Undibacterium sp. KW1: one gene and its partners. The protein of the gene in region 4 interacts with the protein of the main gene of each other region in a pairwise test. Links are inferred from orthologs where the notes say so. Each region holds a gene or a part of one and is shown on either strand. Other genes may lie near its edges. The genes, in order: dnaQ, UNDKW_RS10855, UNDKW_RS13545 and dnaE.

Region 1 (3,735 bases), 600 kb from region 4 along the record:
GAAACTCGATGCCATTATTGCTGATTGCTGTGAAGGAAATCTGCAAAATGGCCTCGCTGTAGGCTATAGCGGCGGTCTGGATTCTACGGTCTTGCTTGACCTGGCAATCAATTATTGCCGTCGTGCCAAAATCTCACTGCATGCTTTTCACATCCATCATGGTTTGAGCCCGAATGCAGATGCCTGGCTAGATCATTGCCGGGCTATATGCGTTTCAGGTGAAGTCGGCTTTCATGCTCAACGTATTCAGGTTGCCCGCGACAGCGGTGATGGTGTCGAGGCTTCTGCTCGCAAGGGGCGCTATGAAGCTTTGGGGCGAATGGCGAAAGATACAGGCATCCCCTTGATTCTGGCAGCCCATCATCAGGATGATCAGGCAGAAACCCTGTTGTTGCAATTGCTGCGTGGCAGCGGAGTGGCCGGCATGTCAGGCATGGATGCTTGTCATCGTGCGCCTAATCTGTTTGGTCATGACCAGGTCATGCTGGGGCGGCCATTGTTGTCTGAAAAGCGGGCAACGCTGGAGGCCTATGCAAGTCAGCGAGGCCTGCGTTATATAGAAGATGAATCAAATACTGACCAGCGCTATCTGCGCAATGCCATACGCCATAGCGTCATGCCGGTACTTGACACCCTGTCACCGGGTTACTCGGAACGGATAGCCCGTTCGGCTACGCATTTTCAGGCTGCGCAAGATTTGATGCTTGAAGTCGCTCAGCAGGATTTCGCCAGTTGCTCTACTGATGCTGGACTGGGCATTGCTGCCATGCGTGCGTTGAGTCCTGCGCGCAGGGATAATTTGTTCCGTTACTGGTTTTCAAGGGCTGGCGTACGCATGCCTACGACTTCACGTCTGAAGGAAATGCAAAGCCAGCTATTTGAGGGGCGTGAAGATGCGCGTATTACGGTACACCATGATACTGTCGCCATACATCGCTATAAAAGCATCGTCTATTTGTCTGCGCAAAATACGAGAGTGTCAGAGCAAGACCAGTTGCGGGAGTTTGTCTGGGAAGGGCAGGATCATATTCATTTCCCAGCGTTTGCTGGCCGCCTGTATTTTGATGCGGCTGAGTATGGGCTGGATGCCTCCTGGTTAAAGCAGCAGTCGCTGACCATGCATTTGCGCAGGGGAGGAGAGCGCCTTAAACTTGCCGAAAACCGGCCTACCCGCGACATGAAGAGCCATTATCAGTCCTTGCAGATACCTTTCTGGCAAAGGGAGCGCCTGCCTTATGTTTCTGTTGGCCGCGATTTATTATTTGCCGCCGGAGTTGGTATGCAGAGTCGGTTTTGCCAGGATGGCTTGGCCGCCTGCATTTCCTTGCGCTGGGTTTTTGATTAAATTAAGTGTTGTAATTTAAAGGAATATTGAACATGCGTAGGCAGTTGGTCCTCGATACCGAAACCACGGGTTTGAATGCGCGCAATGGCGACCGCATTATAGAAATTGGTTGCGTAGAATTAGTAAACCGCAAGCTGACTGGTAATAATTTCCATCGCTACATCAATCCTGAGCGAGATTCCGAAGAAGGTGCTTTGGCAGTTCACGGCCTGACCACCGAATTTTTGAGCGACAAGCCCAAGTTCGCCGAGATTGCCGAAGAGTTTTGCGCTTATATCAAAGATGCCGAAGTCATTATCCATAACGCACCTTTTGACATCGGATTTTTGAATGCCGAGCTCGCGCGTCTGGATTTGCCCTTATTGACAGAATATTGCCCCAGTGTCATTGATACATTGGTTCAGGCAAAAGAATTGCATCCGGGTAAGCGTAATTCGCTGGATGCGCTCTGTACCCGTTATGAAATTTCGAATTCTCACCGCAAATTGCACGGCGCTTTGCTGGATGCTGAATTATTGGCAGATGTTTTTCTGGCAATGTCACGCGGACAGAATAGCTTTGAGATTGAAGTAGAAGAAGACGATGCGCCAAAAGTGCAGGAGGTCGTGGCTTTTGATATGCCGGTTGGCGAGATTGCTGTATTGATGGCCACGGAAGAAGAGATGGGTGAGCACGAAAAACTCCTGACAGGGCTGGATAAGCAGATTAAAGACAAATGCATCTGGCATGCGACTTTGTAGGAAATAAACCAGGTTCATGGTCTTATTGATATGCATGAAAGACAATAAATGCTGGAAGCAATAACTTAAATAGCCAAGTAATCGACCCAAAACTAATCACCTGTTGCAAACAGGTGATTTTTTTTTGATTTTTTTTGGGGGCAACCCTAAAGATTTCACAATTTGTTGCCGTTACAAGCTCATGAAAATAAATCGAAAATATTTTTAAATTTTCCCTAAAGTTTTCTAAAGTGCTGCCGTTAATGATTATAAGACGATGCGATAAAACCTAAATTTATGCGTAAGTCTTTGTTTTTATTAAATTTTTTCGAATTGCTCGATTTTGCTGGTTTGAAAAAATAAAAATCTGTTTTCTACGGAATTTAATTTTGTAGATGTCTAAATGTGCCTGTAGGATATTTTCCTACGGCATGTCGTCGTTTTATTCTTGCTTTAAATACGGAATCCCGCTTATACAGCCACTTTTGGCCAGCCTGCACAATGTATCTCACTGGCAACGCAAACATGCCGCTGATAACAAAACTGGAGGGTGGGAAAATGACGCAGAACGATATGATGGCCGAGATTCGGGATGCCAATTTGAGTTATTTGATGTTGGCACAACAAATGATTCGCGCTGATAAAGCGACCGCTATTTTCCGTTTGGGTATTGGTAAAGAAATTGCAGACCTGATCGAAGGTTTGAATAATGCCCAGATCTTGAAGCTGGCTGGCTCCAACATGATGTTGGCGCGCTTCCGCTTCGAAGATAGTTCCATTTTGTGCATGTTGACAAATTACAACAAGGAGCGTGCGCTTGCGCATTCCCATGCTGCGATTTTGATGGCTGGTCAGCCAGTTGAAGAAATCCATTAATTTGTCAGGCATTGAATCGAAGCGGACGGAGAAATATCATGGCAAGCAAAAGCGTAGTAAACGAGGCTCACGAAATTCAATTGGCAATTGAATTGGTCAATCTGGGTGCCAGGTTGCAGTTGCTGGAATCTGAGACATCCTTGTCGCGTGAGCGTCTGCTGAAGATATACAAGGAGTTGAAAGGGGTATCCCCTCCAAAAGGCATGCTGCCTTTTTCTGCTGACTGGTTTATTACCTGGCAGCCAAATATCCATTCTTCCCTGTTCATGAACATCCATAAGTATTTGCGTGAGCATGCTGGTGTTGATGGTATAGATGCTGTCATCAAGGCATACCGCCTGTATCTGGAGCAGGTGCCTGTTCCTGCTGGTGAAGAGCCTGTCTTATCCCTGACACGTGCCTGGACTCTGGTGCGCTTCTTTGAGGGGAAAATGCTGAGTTTTGCAAAATGTTGCAAATGCGGTGGGCATTTTGTTGCGCATAGCCTGGATTTGCATGATGATTATGCTTGTGGTTTATGTCACGTCCCGTCACGGGCAGGTAAAACAAAAAAAGCAAAAGATGCGGAGGCCACACTGGAAATGGTGGCATAAAATTCAGGAGGAGCCTTGGAGGTAGCGTCATCAAAAACCCGTAAAGGCAAATTCCTACCAGATGGCGGAGTGCTTTCTTCGCCCGTTTGCCTGGCAGTTCTTATCCAGCTATTGGCTTTAGGCCTGTCTTATCTATTGTATGTCGCCGACCGGTGGCAACTCGGCGGCAAACTTTCCCCCTTTTTACTGCTCTTCATTCACG
Region 2 (3,783 bases), 1.3 Mb from region 4 along the record:
GAAGGTATTGCAGGATGCACAATGCTGTATCCGCTCAACCGCGTGAGTCAGCGCCATACCAAGGATGGCGGCGCCTTCCCTGTCATGTTGCAGCAAGTGATAAGCCATGCGCTGCGCAGACTTTGGCCCAACACCGGGTAAGCGGCGCAATGCCTCAGACAAGGCTTCCAGACTACCGAGTTTTTTCACACTCAGAATGGCATCTTGAAGCCGGGTGGCAAAGGCATGCCAGCTGTCAGTGCGGACATTTTTTCTTGTGAAGTGGCTTCTGCCTTGCGTACTGCATCATTGAATGCAGCAGCAACCAGGTCTTCCAGCATGTCCTTGTCATCACCCAGCAGAGATGGATCGATGGTAACGCGCTTGACATCATTCTTGCAGGTCATGACGACCTTGACCAAGCCAGCACCAGCCTGGCCTTCTACTTCTACCAGGCCCAATTGATCCTGGGCTTTTTTCATATTGTCCTGCATTGCCTGGGCTTGTTTCATCAGGCCAGCTAATTGATTCTTCATCATAAAATTTCTCCGAAAATAAAAATGGAATATTGATTAAATTTGGTCACGCGGACTTGCATTATTTTTGCATATCACCGACATCAGACCGGCCTTATGCTACCCGTGACGATAGTGGCACCAAATTCACGCATCAAAGTCTGCACGAAACTGTCGCCCTGTATGGATTTTTCTGCCTGTTGCTGGCGCACTTCACGCTCAGCCACAGCCTGTGCGTTGGCTGTATGCTCAACCGCACCTATCTCGGTTTCTACCCGTATGTTTTTTTCAAAACGCTCAGTCAGGGCTGCACTAAGTTTTTCTACACTGCCCGAAGACAGGAGAGTCGCCAAAGGCAGGCGCAGGCGGAACACATGAGCATTACCATCCTGCTTGCAACTGACCAGCTCACTTTGCTGTGTCATTTGCTGCGCTACACCACGCACTGGCAAACTGGCAGCCAGCGTAGGCCAATGACCATCCCAGTTCAACTCAGGGACTGGCGCATTCGCGATCAGGCGATCAGCAATCAGGGTGATCGATTCCCTAGGCTTGACCGCTTCTGCAGCGGCGGCTTGCGGTTCCTGGTCAACAGATGCAGCAAATGCAGCAGCATCAGCTAGCACGGCCACTTCAACTTGCGCGGCTTGCTCCTGCTGCACAATAGGGGCAGAAGCAGGAGCAATCAATCGTGGTTGCATCGCCAGTTTTGCAGGCTCTGCATCGAAGAACATTTCTTCATCCCAGGGTGGCGGCATATCATCCATACCCATGGATTGCATATCCTGCTCGGCAATCAAAGGCGCGGGCGCAGACACTGGCTGGGAAGGCTTGACTAATGGCTGTGCGGACGGCGGTGCGACTTTGACAGTTGGCGTGGCAGCCGGAGTAACCGGAGCGACCAGGGCCACGGGCGCAATCACAGCCTTGACTTGTGGTGCTGGCGCAGCTTCAAACTGAGCAGAGCGGGCTGGCGTACCGCCCTTGGCACCTGCACGCGCAGCAGCCAGGGCCGCCATGACAGGGCTTACCCGGGCACCATTAGCTGGCACTGGTGCTGGTGCGGGCGCATCTATTTTTTCCTGTACTACCGGTTTCGCTACTTCTGCAGCAACTCTGGCAGGCGCAACTGCCTGTACTGCGCTTGCGAGCGGTGCGGAGCCACTGACATTTACGACTGCAGGACCGGGAGCAGGAGCAGAACCGGGACGACCAGCGCTTTGCGAGGGAGCCTGATTGTTAACATGATTCACTGGCAAAGCCGGACGCCCACCAGCCGGTGGTGTACCGGCGGGCGGCTGCGCCCATTGCTCACCACTGACAGGTTTGAACGCCAGCATGCGCAACAGCGTCATGCTGAAGCCTGCATATTCATCAGGAGCCAGTGCCAGCTCGTTACGGCCATGTACTGCAATTTGATAAAACAGCTGTACTTCTTCTTTGGCAAAGCTTTGTGCCAGACGCAAAACCTGCTCACGCTCGGGAATATCTTCTGCCACTGCCGCAGGCACCATTTGCGCCACGGCGATCTGGTGCAACAAACTACCCAGGTCTTGCAGGGCAGCTTTATACGACAGGCTGCGCGCTGCCATTTCGTCGGCAACATCCAGCAAGGCCTTGCCATCCTGGGCCAGCAAAGCATCCAGAAGACGTATCAGATAAGACTGGTCCAGCGCACCCAGCATGCCTTGCACGGCATCAAGGCTGACTTTACCGGCAGCATAGGCAATTGCCTGATCAGTCAGCGACAAGGCATCACGCATGGAACCATGGGCACCCTGCGCCAGCAAACGCAAGGCAGGCAATTCAAATTCGATTTGCTCTTGTCCCAGAATGTTTTCCAGATGGCCAACGATGTGGCCAGGCGGCATTTGTTTGAGATTGAATTGCAGGCAACGTGACAAGACCGTGACAGGGATTTTCTGCGGGTCTGTCGTTGCCAGAATGAATTTGACGTGCTCAGGCGGCTCTTCCAGCGTTTTCAACATGGCGTTGAAAGCGTGGTTGGTCAGCATGTGCACCTCGTCTATCATATAGACTTTAAAGCGTGCATTGGACGGTGCATAAATCGCCTGTTCGAGCAGCGAGGCCATTTCATCGACACCACGGTTAGAGGCGGCATCCATTTCTATATAGTCAACAAAGCGCCCGGCATCAATTGCCGTACAGGCTTCGCAAACACCGCAAGGATGGGCAGTAATGCCGGTCTCACAGTTAAAGGATTTGGCGAGGATACGTGACAGCGTCGTCTTGCCGACACCACGGGTACCGGTAAACAAATAGGCGTGATGCAGCCGCTGCTGCTCTAGCGCATGCGATAAGGCACGGACCACGTGCTCTTGCCCCACCAGAGTTTCAAAACTCTTGGGGCGATATTTTCGGGCGAGGACTTGATAGGACATCCCGCGATTTTACCTTATTCGGGCACTCTGATCAGTGATTTGCAGATATCCCAACACCAAGTTTTTCATCTGGGCAAGAAATTCAGGCTCTTGCAGGCTTTGTGGGGACAACATCAGGGTCTGATACAGGACACCGTAGACAGCCGCATGGACGATCGCCGGGCTGGTATCGGGATACAGCGCACGGTCTGAGCTTGCCGCAAAAGCAGATTCCCAGATATCAACAACCTGCCCATACAAAGCGCTATAGGCTTCCATATTGGAAATTTGCCGCTCCAGGAAAATCAGGGCTGACCACTCCTCGGTCTTGTCGGCATGCAAGAGTATGATGCGCTCCAGCAGATCCGTGACGATGTCTTGCAAGGGCTGACCGTGTTGCAACTCTACCCAGTTGCGCATCTGCGCGCCTATATTCTTCATGCGTTCATGGATGCAGTGCGCCGCTATCGATTTCTTGCCAGGGAAGTATTCATACAAGGTACCCAGACCTACGCCAGCAACCAAAGCGATATCGCGCATGGTCAGATCGGCATAGCTTTTTTCGACCAAAAGCCGAACAAAGGCATCGAGGATTGCCAATTGTGTCATTTTTGAGCGTTGCTGCACTGGCTTGCGGCGTAGTTTCAAAGGGCTGGCAGTCTCGCTCATGGTGTTTCTTGTTTTATAAGTTCAGGTACTTGGGGGAATGCTAAAAGGCGAACATCTTGATTACTTCATCAGACTACACTATTCATCTGGCTTACTTATTTAGCTTACCCATATCAATGAGGCACCGATGCAGTGGCAAACCCATGAAATAAGCAATCAGGTCGCAGACCTGCAAGATTACAATATTTTCACTAGTGATGCCGTTCTAATGACCAGCCTGGCGCAGTATCAGGCTGACT
Region 3 (3,613 bases), 670 kb from region 4 along the record:
GCTTCTTGTTCCAATGCCAGTTTGCGCTGAGCCAGTTCGGCGGATTCTGCTTCTGCCTGCGCCCTGGTTTCTGCCAGCGCCCTGGCTTGGGATTCTGCTTTCAGCCTTGTTTCCGCTGCTACGGTGGCCCTGGCTTCTGCCTCTACCCGTGCGATGGCTTCACGAATACCTTTCACATCGATGCGGGTATTGGACTCAATTGCCTCTTCTGGTGGCAAATAATTGTCCTTGCGGTCGCCATGGCGATCGAGGGAGTAATCTCCCAGAGATAATTTATTTAACAACGCCTGATTGCTGTCCATTTCTGCACTCCTGATCTGATAGTCGTTCACCGTCATCGCGGGCCCTGCCATGCCGGAACTTCTTATACTGGATTATCAATCAAGAAAAATTTGACGATGGCTGGAGCAGAAGTGGAAAAACACCTCAATTCCTGATTTATCCGTTTCCCTTAATGCTGGCTGGGACGTAAAATAGCGGTCAACTCAACATTGCCGGAGAATTACCTTGAACGAACTCGTTACCGAAATCAGACACCCACTGGTGCAACACAAACTGACGCTGATGCGCAGCAAAGACACGCCGACGGATAATTTCCGCCGTCTGTTGCGTGAAATCAGCCAGATGCTGGCGTATGAAGTCACCCGTGACCTGCCTATTGAACTGGTCAAGATCGAAACGCCGATTACCACCATTGATGCACCAACCATCAGTGGCAAGAAGTTGTGCGTGATCTCAGTCTTGCGCGCTGGCAATGGTATTTTGGATGGCATGCTGGATTTGCTGCCAAATGCGCGCGTAGGCCATATCGGTCTGTACCGTGACCCAGAAACACTGGAACCGGTCGAGTATTACTTCAAAGTGCCAGAAGATATCGCAGACCGCCTGGTGATCGTGGTTGACCCCATGCTGGCAACTGGCAACTCAGCCGCTGCCGCCATTTCCCGCCTGAAACTGCGTGGCGCGACGACGATCAAGTTCGTGTGCCTGCTGGCTGCCCCGGAAGGTATCAAGGTCATGAATGCGGCCCATCCTGATGTACCTATCGTGACTGCTTCAATTGATGACCATCTCAATGAACATGGTTATATCGTGCCTGGCCTGGGCGATGCCGGGGACCGTTTGTTTGGTACAAAATAATCGTTTTATATCAATCGCTTATAGTTTTTGAAGAGTTTCACTGATGACGACTACTGCCCGCTTCGTACCTGAGTCTAAATTGCCCGAAGTGGGCACCACCATCTTTTCAGTGATGTCTGCCCTGGCAGCAGAGAAAAAAGCGGTCAATCTTGGTCAGGGCTTCCCTGACTTTAGCTGCGACCCTGCTCTGCCTGCCCTGGTAGCACAGGCCATGACGGATAATTACAATCAATATCCGCCCATGCCAGGCATGCCGCAGTTGCGCGAGCAAATAGCCACCAAGATCAAGAACATCTATGGTCATGCTTATGATGTGAATACTGAAATCACCGTCACTGCTGGCGCGACCCAGGGTATTTTGACGATCTTGCTGGCCTGCGTACATGCAGGTGATGAAGTCATTGTCATAGAACCTGCGTATGACAGCTATGTATCCAGTATCAAGCTAGCAGGCGGTGTGCCGGTGTTTGTCAGTATGGAATTGGGGACAAATGGCTATGCCATCCCCTGGGAAAAAGTAAAAGCCAGCATCACTGACAAGACCCGTTTGCTGATGCTGAATTCACCGCATAACCCTACCGGGTCGGTACTAAGTGTGGATGATATCGCCGCTTTGAGCGATATCGTGCGTGATACCAGGGTATTGATTGCATCCGACGAGGTATATGAGCACATGGTGTTTGATGGTCAGCGCCACGAATCGCTGTCGCGCTACCCTGAGCTGGCAGAGCGCAGCTTTATCATTTCCAGCTTTGGTAAGACGTATCATGTGACAGGCTGGAAAGTTGGCTATGTAACGGCACCGGCAGCACTGATGGCAGAGTTCCGCAAGGTCCATCAATACAATGTCTTTACCGTCAATACACCTATGCAGGTGGGATTGGCGCAGTATATGAGCAAGCCTGCCCCGTATCTGGAGCTATCGGACTTTTATCAAGAGAAACGTGACCTGTTCAGGGCTGGCCTGGCCAATTCACGCTTGCGCTTGCTGCCATGTGCTGGCACTTATTTCCAGTCTGTTGATTATTCAGCAGTTTCCGACATGACTGAACTGGAATTTGCCCGCTGGCTGACGACTGAGATTGGTGTGGCAGCCATCCCGGTTTCTGCTTTTTATCAGCAAGGCAAGGAATCTGGCATCGTGCGTTTTTGCTTTGCCAAGCAGGATACTACCCTGCAAGACGCCTTGCAGCGCCTGCAAAGCATTTAATACCTGAGCAAATACTCAGGTCTTTGCCTTATCTTCTGACATATTCTTCAGCAGGGACCATACCATCCCGCCCAATAATAATAAACCAACACCTAATGCCGCCCATAACCAGGGTTTGTGCTCTTTGGCGGGTGTCTTCTCAGCGACTGGTTTGACCACAGGCTGAGGTGCGACATAGTCGGCAATTTCCACACTGGCGATATCGGCCTGCACTGGCTTACTCAAATCCATTTTGGGAATGAGCGTTGTCAAAGGTATTGCAGCCCCCTCTTTGTTCTCCATTCCCCATTCGAGTTGGTAAGGCGGTTTGCCGCGCGCCAGAAAAACCAGCCTGCGCGGTAAGCTGGCGATCTGTATCTCAGGCAGGGTTTTGCGCAACTTGCTGAATGGGCTATCGGTTCGCAAGCGCAAAGTCTTATAACTGGCACCATCCAAGAGCAAATCAGGTGACTTCACTTCACCATTCTGCAGATTGATTTTATAAACCATGCTGTCATTCAACCAGACTTGTTGATCTACTACCTGCACTTCAGCATTACGCTTCTGATTCCTTAAGACATGCAGAGGATATAGCGGACTATGTCTGTGATGATAAGAGGACACCGGCGCAGTTGTCGTCGTCACCTGCGCCAGCACTGTGATATGTAACAGGGTGTTAGGCTCGCTCACCAGCAAACGCAGGCTGTCTATGGGCGTGTTGTCCGGGATGGAATAATCACAATAATTTGCACCACAAGCCCTCACCGGAATTGGCTTACTCCATTGCAAAATCGGTGGTGTATAGACTTCTTGCTGGCTGTCTATGATAACGCTGTCCAGCCAGGGTGCATCTGCAGGATTATTCCAGCGCAGGCGCAAATACTGCGCACTGACATGGTGTAGCCTGATGCCAAGATTCTGCAACATGGAACCCTGATGACGCAATTGCACCAATTGTTCGCTACCCAGCGATTGCCAGTTTTTCAGGTCATCACTGCTTTCCAGCGTGAAGCCAAACATGCCATCTACCTGTTCAGCTATACCGAACCTGGCTTGCAATAACTTGCCCTTGATCTTGCTGACATCAATAATCCAGGCAGGCACAGGATTTTGCCTGGTGATTTTCACTTGCGACAAGGCGCTTAGTGAGCCATCTGCATTTTGCCGGAAGCTGCTGAAGCTGCTGCTTTGTATGTCTTTCAAAGGAAAGGCGCTGACTGTTTTGCTCTCAAGCTTGGCACTCGCCGTTTCTACGTCTGCCCAGGCAAACGACAAGAGATCACC
Region 4 (4,810 bases):
AAAACATACATCGCCCGCCTTTGCCACACGCCCGCAGTCACGGTCAGAAAAGGCAAGAGAAACAAATACGTCTGGTAATGCACAAACCCCGGCCAGAATTCTTTACTGATTTCTGGCGGGATATCCTGCATTGCCGCCAGCACGATACTCACCAGGCTAAGGCCAAGTACCGGCAGCAACATGGCGCTTTGCCTGATCCTGTGCATCTTCTTCAGGTAGCCACCGGACACCAGCAAACTGATATAAAACAGCAGCACACCGGCATACATGACACCAACCGGGAAAAACAGGGTCAGCGGCAAGCCTGTCAGTATCTGATGCGGCAAGGACTGGCGCCAGCCGGTTTGCGGCTCTGCCTGCGGCGAACCACCACGCGCTGGCAATACACTACTGGTATCCATGGAATCAGGCGTATTCAATTTTGACGTTTTTCATGGATAGCCATTCACCCAGGTTCTGACGCAAGACATCATCCGGGTTCACCCGCCACTGGTCAGACAGATACAGCTCAGCACTGGCATTGGCGTTCTGATAACGTATCAATACCGGGCAACCATCGGCGTTCAAATGTGGTTTCAGCATCTCTTGCAGTTTTTTCGTGTCTGCAGTCGATGTCAGCGTCAGACGCAAACCTTGCGAGAACTGCACGCGGGCACGGCCTATGTCCATGACTTTTTCAGCCGAGATACGCAAGCCGCCAGAGAACCTGTCTTCCGACACTTTGCCCAGAACAGCGAGGAATTCATCCTCCTTGAACAAGGATTTGAACTCTTCCATGAGTTCGCTATACACCGTCACCTCAACCACGGCAGTGCCATCATCAAGGCTGACGATGAGCAGCTTGCCGCGCTGTGTCATCTGGGTGCGCACACCGGTAATGATGCCGCAAATCAGGCGCAAGTCGCGTGAAGGTTCCAGCTTGGCAAGAGTGGTCTTGATGAACTGGCGCACTTCTGGCGCATAAGAATCAAACAGATGACCGGACAGGTAAAAGCCCAGCGCCAGTTTTTCTTCGGTCAGGCGCTTCTTGTCTGTCCACGGCGGTACATCCAGGTAATCTGGTGGCGCGATCAAATCATCGTCATCACCAAACAGGCTGACCTGGTTTGCTGCGGCTTCTGCCTGCATCGCTGCTTCCATTGCAAAATCGACGGTAGCCAGCAAGACGCCACGGTCTTTGCCCAGGCAATCCATGGCACCGGCACGTATCAGTGACTCTACCGTTCGACGGTTGACCTGCCGTTTATCGACGCGTTTACAGAAATCAAACAAATCCTTAAATGGTCCGCCTTCTTTTCTCGCAGTGATGATGCTTTCTATCGCATTCTGGCCCGAGCCTTTGACGGCGCCCATGCCATAGCGTATCTGGCTGGATTTTTTGCCAGGTTCGGCAACTGGCATGAAACGATAATCGGACAGATTGATATCTGGCGGCAGCATTTTGAGCTTGCAGATATCAATCGCATCTTCGACCAGGATTTTGACCTTGTCGGTATCATCCATGGCCAGCGACATATTGGCTGCCATGAAAGCAGCGGCATGATGCGCCTTCAGATAAGCGGTGTGATAAGACAGCAAGGCATACGCGGCAGCATGGGATTTATTAAAACCATAGCCCGCGAATTTTTCCATCAAATCGAAAATCTCGTCGGCTTTTTCTTGCGGCAAACCATCCTTGGCTGCACCGTCACGGAAAATCTGGCGATGCTCGGCCATCTCTTCTGCTTTTTTCTTACCCATGGCACGGCGCAGCAAATCGGCACCGCCGAGTGAGTAGCCACCGACCACCTGGGCCATCTGCATAACCTGCTCCTGATACACCATGATGCCGTAGGTTTCAGACAAAATGCCTTCGGTACGGGGATCAGGATAATCGAATTTCTCACCGTGCTTGCGTTTGCAGAAATCCGGGATCAGGTCCATAGGGCCAGGGCGGTACAAAGCCACCAGCGCGATAATGTCTTCAAAGCGGTCAGGACGCGCATCTTTCAGCATGCCTTGCATGCCGCGGCTTTCCAGCTGGAACACAGCCACGGTCTTGGCCTTGGTCAGCAAATCATAAGACGCCCTGTCATCCAGTGGCAATTTGGCCAGATCAAAGTCGGCCATGGCCGGGTCCATCATCTTGATATAGCGCACTGCCCTGTCGAGAATGGTCAAGGTGGTCAAGCCCAAAAAGTCGAACTTGACCAGGCCCACAGCCTCGACGTCGTCTTTATCGTATTGCGACACCACTCCAGAATCACCGCCCTGGGTATACAACGGGCAAAAATCTGTGAGCTTGCCTGGTGCAATCAATACACCACCGGCATGCATACCGATATTACGGGTGATGCCTTCTACCTGTTGCGCCAGGTCGAGCAGGGTTTTGACTTCTTCTTCGTTTTCCTGACGCTCAGCCAGCAAGGGTTCTTCTACAATCGCCTCGGCTATCGTGACTTGTTTGCCCGGTTTGAACGGGATCAGTTTGGAGACGCCATCGCAGAACATGTAGCCAAAGTCCAGCACGCGGCCGATGTCGCGTATCGCGCCCTTGGCAGCCATGGTACCGAAGGTGGCAATCTGCGACACCGCTTCTTTGCCATAACGGTCTTTCACGTACTGAATAACCTTGTCGCGGCCTTCCTGGCAAAAGTCAATATCAAAGTCGGGCATGGATACCCGCTCCGGGTTCAGGAAACGCTCGAACAGCAGGTTGTACTGCAAAGGATCAAGATCGGTGATCAGCAATGAATACGCAACCAGGGAACCGGCACCAGAACCACGGCCCGGCCCTACCGGCACGCCATTGTTCTTGGCCCACTGGATAAAGTCAGCAACGATGAGGAAGTAACCCGGGAAACCCATCTTGATAATGGTGTCGGTTTCAAACTTCAGGCGCGCCTCATAACGGGCACGCTCTTTCTCGCGCTTTTCTTCATTCGGGAAAATTTGATTGAGGCGAAACTCGAGACCACGCCGGGATTCATGCTCCAAAAAGTCATTGATGGTCATGCCCTCAGGCGTAGGAAAATCCGGCAGCTTCGGCTTACCCAGTTCCAGCATCAGGTTACAGCGCTTGGCGATTTCAACTGAATTGCGCAGTGCGGCTGGCAAGTCGGCAAACAATTCTGCCATCTCGGCCTGGGTCTTGAAGCATTGCTGTTCATTGAACCTGCGCACGCGGCGGCCATTGGCGAGCATATCGCCCTCGGCAATACAGACGCGTGCTTCATGGGCGGTGTAATCGTCTTTGCTGATGAATTGCACAGGATGGGTTGCCACCACCGGCAATTTGAGCCTGCCAGCCAGGGCCACGGCAGCACGCACATGATTGTCCATGTTCGCCTGGCCTGCTCTTTGTATTTCTATATAAAAATGATTGGGGAAAATACTGGACCAGCGCCTGGCGTTTTGTTCTGCCAAATCAAGATTGCCATTGTCGATAGCAACGCCGACATCACCAAAATGCGCGCCAGAGATGGCGATCAGGCCACCACCCTTACCTTCTTCAAAAATACTCTGCAACCATTCATAGCGGATTTCTGCACGCCCCTTGTGCTGGTTCGTCAGCCAGGCCTGTGCCAGCAATTCGCATAACTGCAAATACCCCAGCTTGTTCTTGACCAGCAACAGCAACCGGGATGGTTTGTCACGATCGACATCATTGCTGATCCACACATCGCAACCGGCGATAGGCTTCATGCCCTTGCCGCGTGCGGCTTTATAAAATTTCACCATGGCGAACAAATTCGCCAGGTCAGTAATTGCCATTGCAGGCTGTTTGTCTTTGACTGCTGCCTTGATAACATCATCAATACGCACCAGGCCATCGACTATCGAATATTCAGAGTGGATGCGCAGATGGACAAAGGCAGGCTCGTAGGGCTTGCTGACGACAACTTCGGTGGTCGCTTCAGGGGAGGTAATTAATTCTGTAGTCATACCGCTATTCTACCTGTTGCCCAAGCTGATCAGAAGCTTTGCCTTGCTAAAGTTTTCAAATATGCAATTTATATTAATTTAACTTTAATTTAATGAGCATTCGCACAAGCTAATTCATCATGCCGACAATAAATAAGGTTTTAATTTGCCTATTATGCAAATTCCAAATAAGGCCCCATGTCCAAAAAATCTGAGCCCTAAAAACAACAAATTCAGGAATGTAAATAGGTCTTGTGACTCTCGTCTTTGCATTTAAGCTACATTCGCCAGCCTCTGCTGTGTTACTCTAAATCAATGCATTTTCTGGCTCTGGGGCATAACTTGTTAGCAGAAGAAAAACTCCGCATCCATAGCAACTATTCTGGCAAGCGCTCTTACGGGCGTGCTGGCTGCGCTGCCCTGCTTTTTTCCCTAATGCATCAGGTAGTACTGGCCGGCGGCGGAGAAGAATCGATTTTTCTGGATGACGTACCTGTGGTGCTGTCCGCCTCGCGCCTGTCACAACCCATCAATGAAGCACCAGTCGCAGTCACCATCATAGACAGGCAGATGATCAAGGACTCTGGTGCCTGGGACTTGTCCGAGATTTTTCGCCTGGTACCAGGCATGTATGTGGCTTACCATGCCGATCCCTATTACTCAGCAGACAGCACGGTCGCCTATCATGGCATGGTCACCACCACGACCTCAGACCACATGCAGGTCCTGATCGATGGCCGCTCTGTGTATGCCAGTCTGTTTGGTGGTGTGAACTGGAGCGACTTGCCCATCGTCCTTGATGACATAGAACGCATAGAAGTCATACGCGGGCCAGACTCTGCCAGTTACGGTGCGAATTCATATTCCGGCGTCATCAATATCATTACCCGCCACCCGGCAGAGACCC

Evidence for each region.
Region 1: the proteins of dnaE (region 4) and dnaQ interact in binary tests that used the Escherichia coli proteins (3 or more experiments, as listed by UniProt). The link is inferred for Undibacterium sp. KW1 from one-to-one orthologs.
Region 2: the proteins of dnaE (region 4) and UNDKW_RS10855 interact in binary tests that used the Escherichia coli proteins (3 or more experiments, as listed by UniProt). The link is inferred for Undibacterium sp. KW1 from one-to-one orthologs.
Region 3: the proteins of dnaE (region 4) and UNDKW_RS13545 interact in binary tests that used the Escherichia coli proteins (3 or more experiments, as listed by UniProt). The link is inferred for Undibacterium sp. KW1 from one-to-one orthologs.

The regions. Positions count from the first base shown.
Region 1 is NZ_AP018439.1:3,076,671-3,080,405, reverse strand. Bases 250-3,231 are described here. They hold dnaQ (DNA polymerase III subunit epsilon), read left to right. Parts: upstream 250-1,377; coding sequence 1,378-2,085; downstream 2,086-3,231. Other genes in these bases: flhC (flagellar transcriptional regulator FlhC), read left to right, coding at 2,979-3,231; flhD (flagellar transcriptional regulator FlhD), read left to right, coding at 2,623-2,940; tilS (tRNA lysidine(34) synthetase TilS), read left to right, coding at 250-1,345. In the rest of the region: more of tilS, read left to right, coding at 1-249; more of flhC, read left to right, coding at 3,232-3,533; UNDKW_RS13825 (class I SAM-dependent methyltransferase), read left to right, coding at 3,549-3,735. UniProt on the Escherichia coli protein: DNA polymerase III is a complex, multichain enzyme responsible for most of the replicative synthesis in bacteria. The epsilon subunit contain the editing function and is a proofreading 3'-5' exonuclease.
Region 2 is NZ_AP018439.1:2,417,040-2,420,822, reverse strand. What follows is about bases 248-3,277. They hold UNDKW_RS10855 (DNA polymerase III subunit gamma/tau), read right to left. Parts: upstream 2,897-3,277; coding sequence 599-2,896; downstream 248-598. Other genes in these bases: UNDKW_RS10850 (TetR/AcrR family transcriptional regulator), read right to left, coding at 2,906-3,277; UNDKW_RS10860 (YbaB/EbfC family nucleoid-associated protein), read right to left, coding at 248-518. Outside these bases: recombination mediator RecR, read right to left, coding at 1-189; more of UNDKW_RS10860, read right to left, coding at 192-247; more of UNDKW_RS10850, read right to left, coding at 3,278-3,544; UNDKW_RS10845 (isovaleryl-CoA dehydrogenase), read left to right, coding at 3,672-3,783. UniProt on the Escherichia coli protein: Part of the beta sliding clamp loading complex, which hydrolyzes ATP to load the beta clamp onto primed DNA to form the DNA replication pre-initiation complex.
Region 3 is NZ_AP018439.1:3,009,556-3,013,168, forward strand. The notes cover bases 407-3,266. They hold UNDKW_RS13545 (pyridoxal phosphate-dependent aminotransferase), read left to right. Parts: upstream 407-1,183; coding sequence 1,184-2,350; downstream 2,351-3,266. Other genes in these bases: upp (uracil phosphoribosyltransferase), read left to right, coding at 508-1,140; UNDKW_RS13550 (DUF3999 family protein), read right to left, coding at 2,366-3,266. Also shown: UNDKW_RS13535 (hypothetical protein), read right to left, coding at 1-302; more of UNDKW_RS13550, read right to left, coding at 3,267-3,613. UniProt on the Escherichia coli protein: Shows aminotransferase activity with methionine and histidine as substrates, and to a lesser extent also with phenylalanine.
Region 4 is NZ_AP018439.1:3,678,726-3,683,535, forward strand. The notes cover bases 206-4,262. They hold dnaE (DNA polymerase III subunit alpha), read right to left. Parts: upstream 3,925-4,262; coding sequence 406-3,924; downstream 206-405. Other genes in these bases: UNDKW_RS16475 (O-antigen ligase), read right to left, coding at 206-401; UNDKW_RS16485 (TonB-dependent siderophore receptor), read left to right, coding at 4,246-4,262. In the rest of the region: more of UNDKW_RS16475, read right to left, coding at 1-205; more of UNDKW_RS16485, read left to right, coding at 4,263-4,810. UniProt on the Escherichia coli protein: DNA polymerase III is a complex, multichain enzyme responsible for most of the replicative synthesis in bacteria. This DNA polymerase also exhibits 3' to 5' exonuclease activity. The alpha chain is the DNA polymerase catalytic subunit.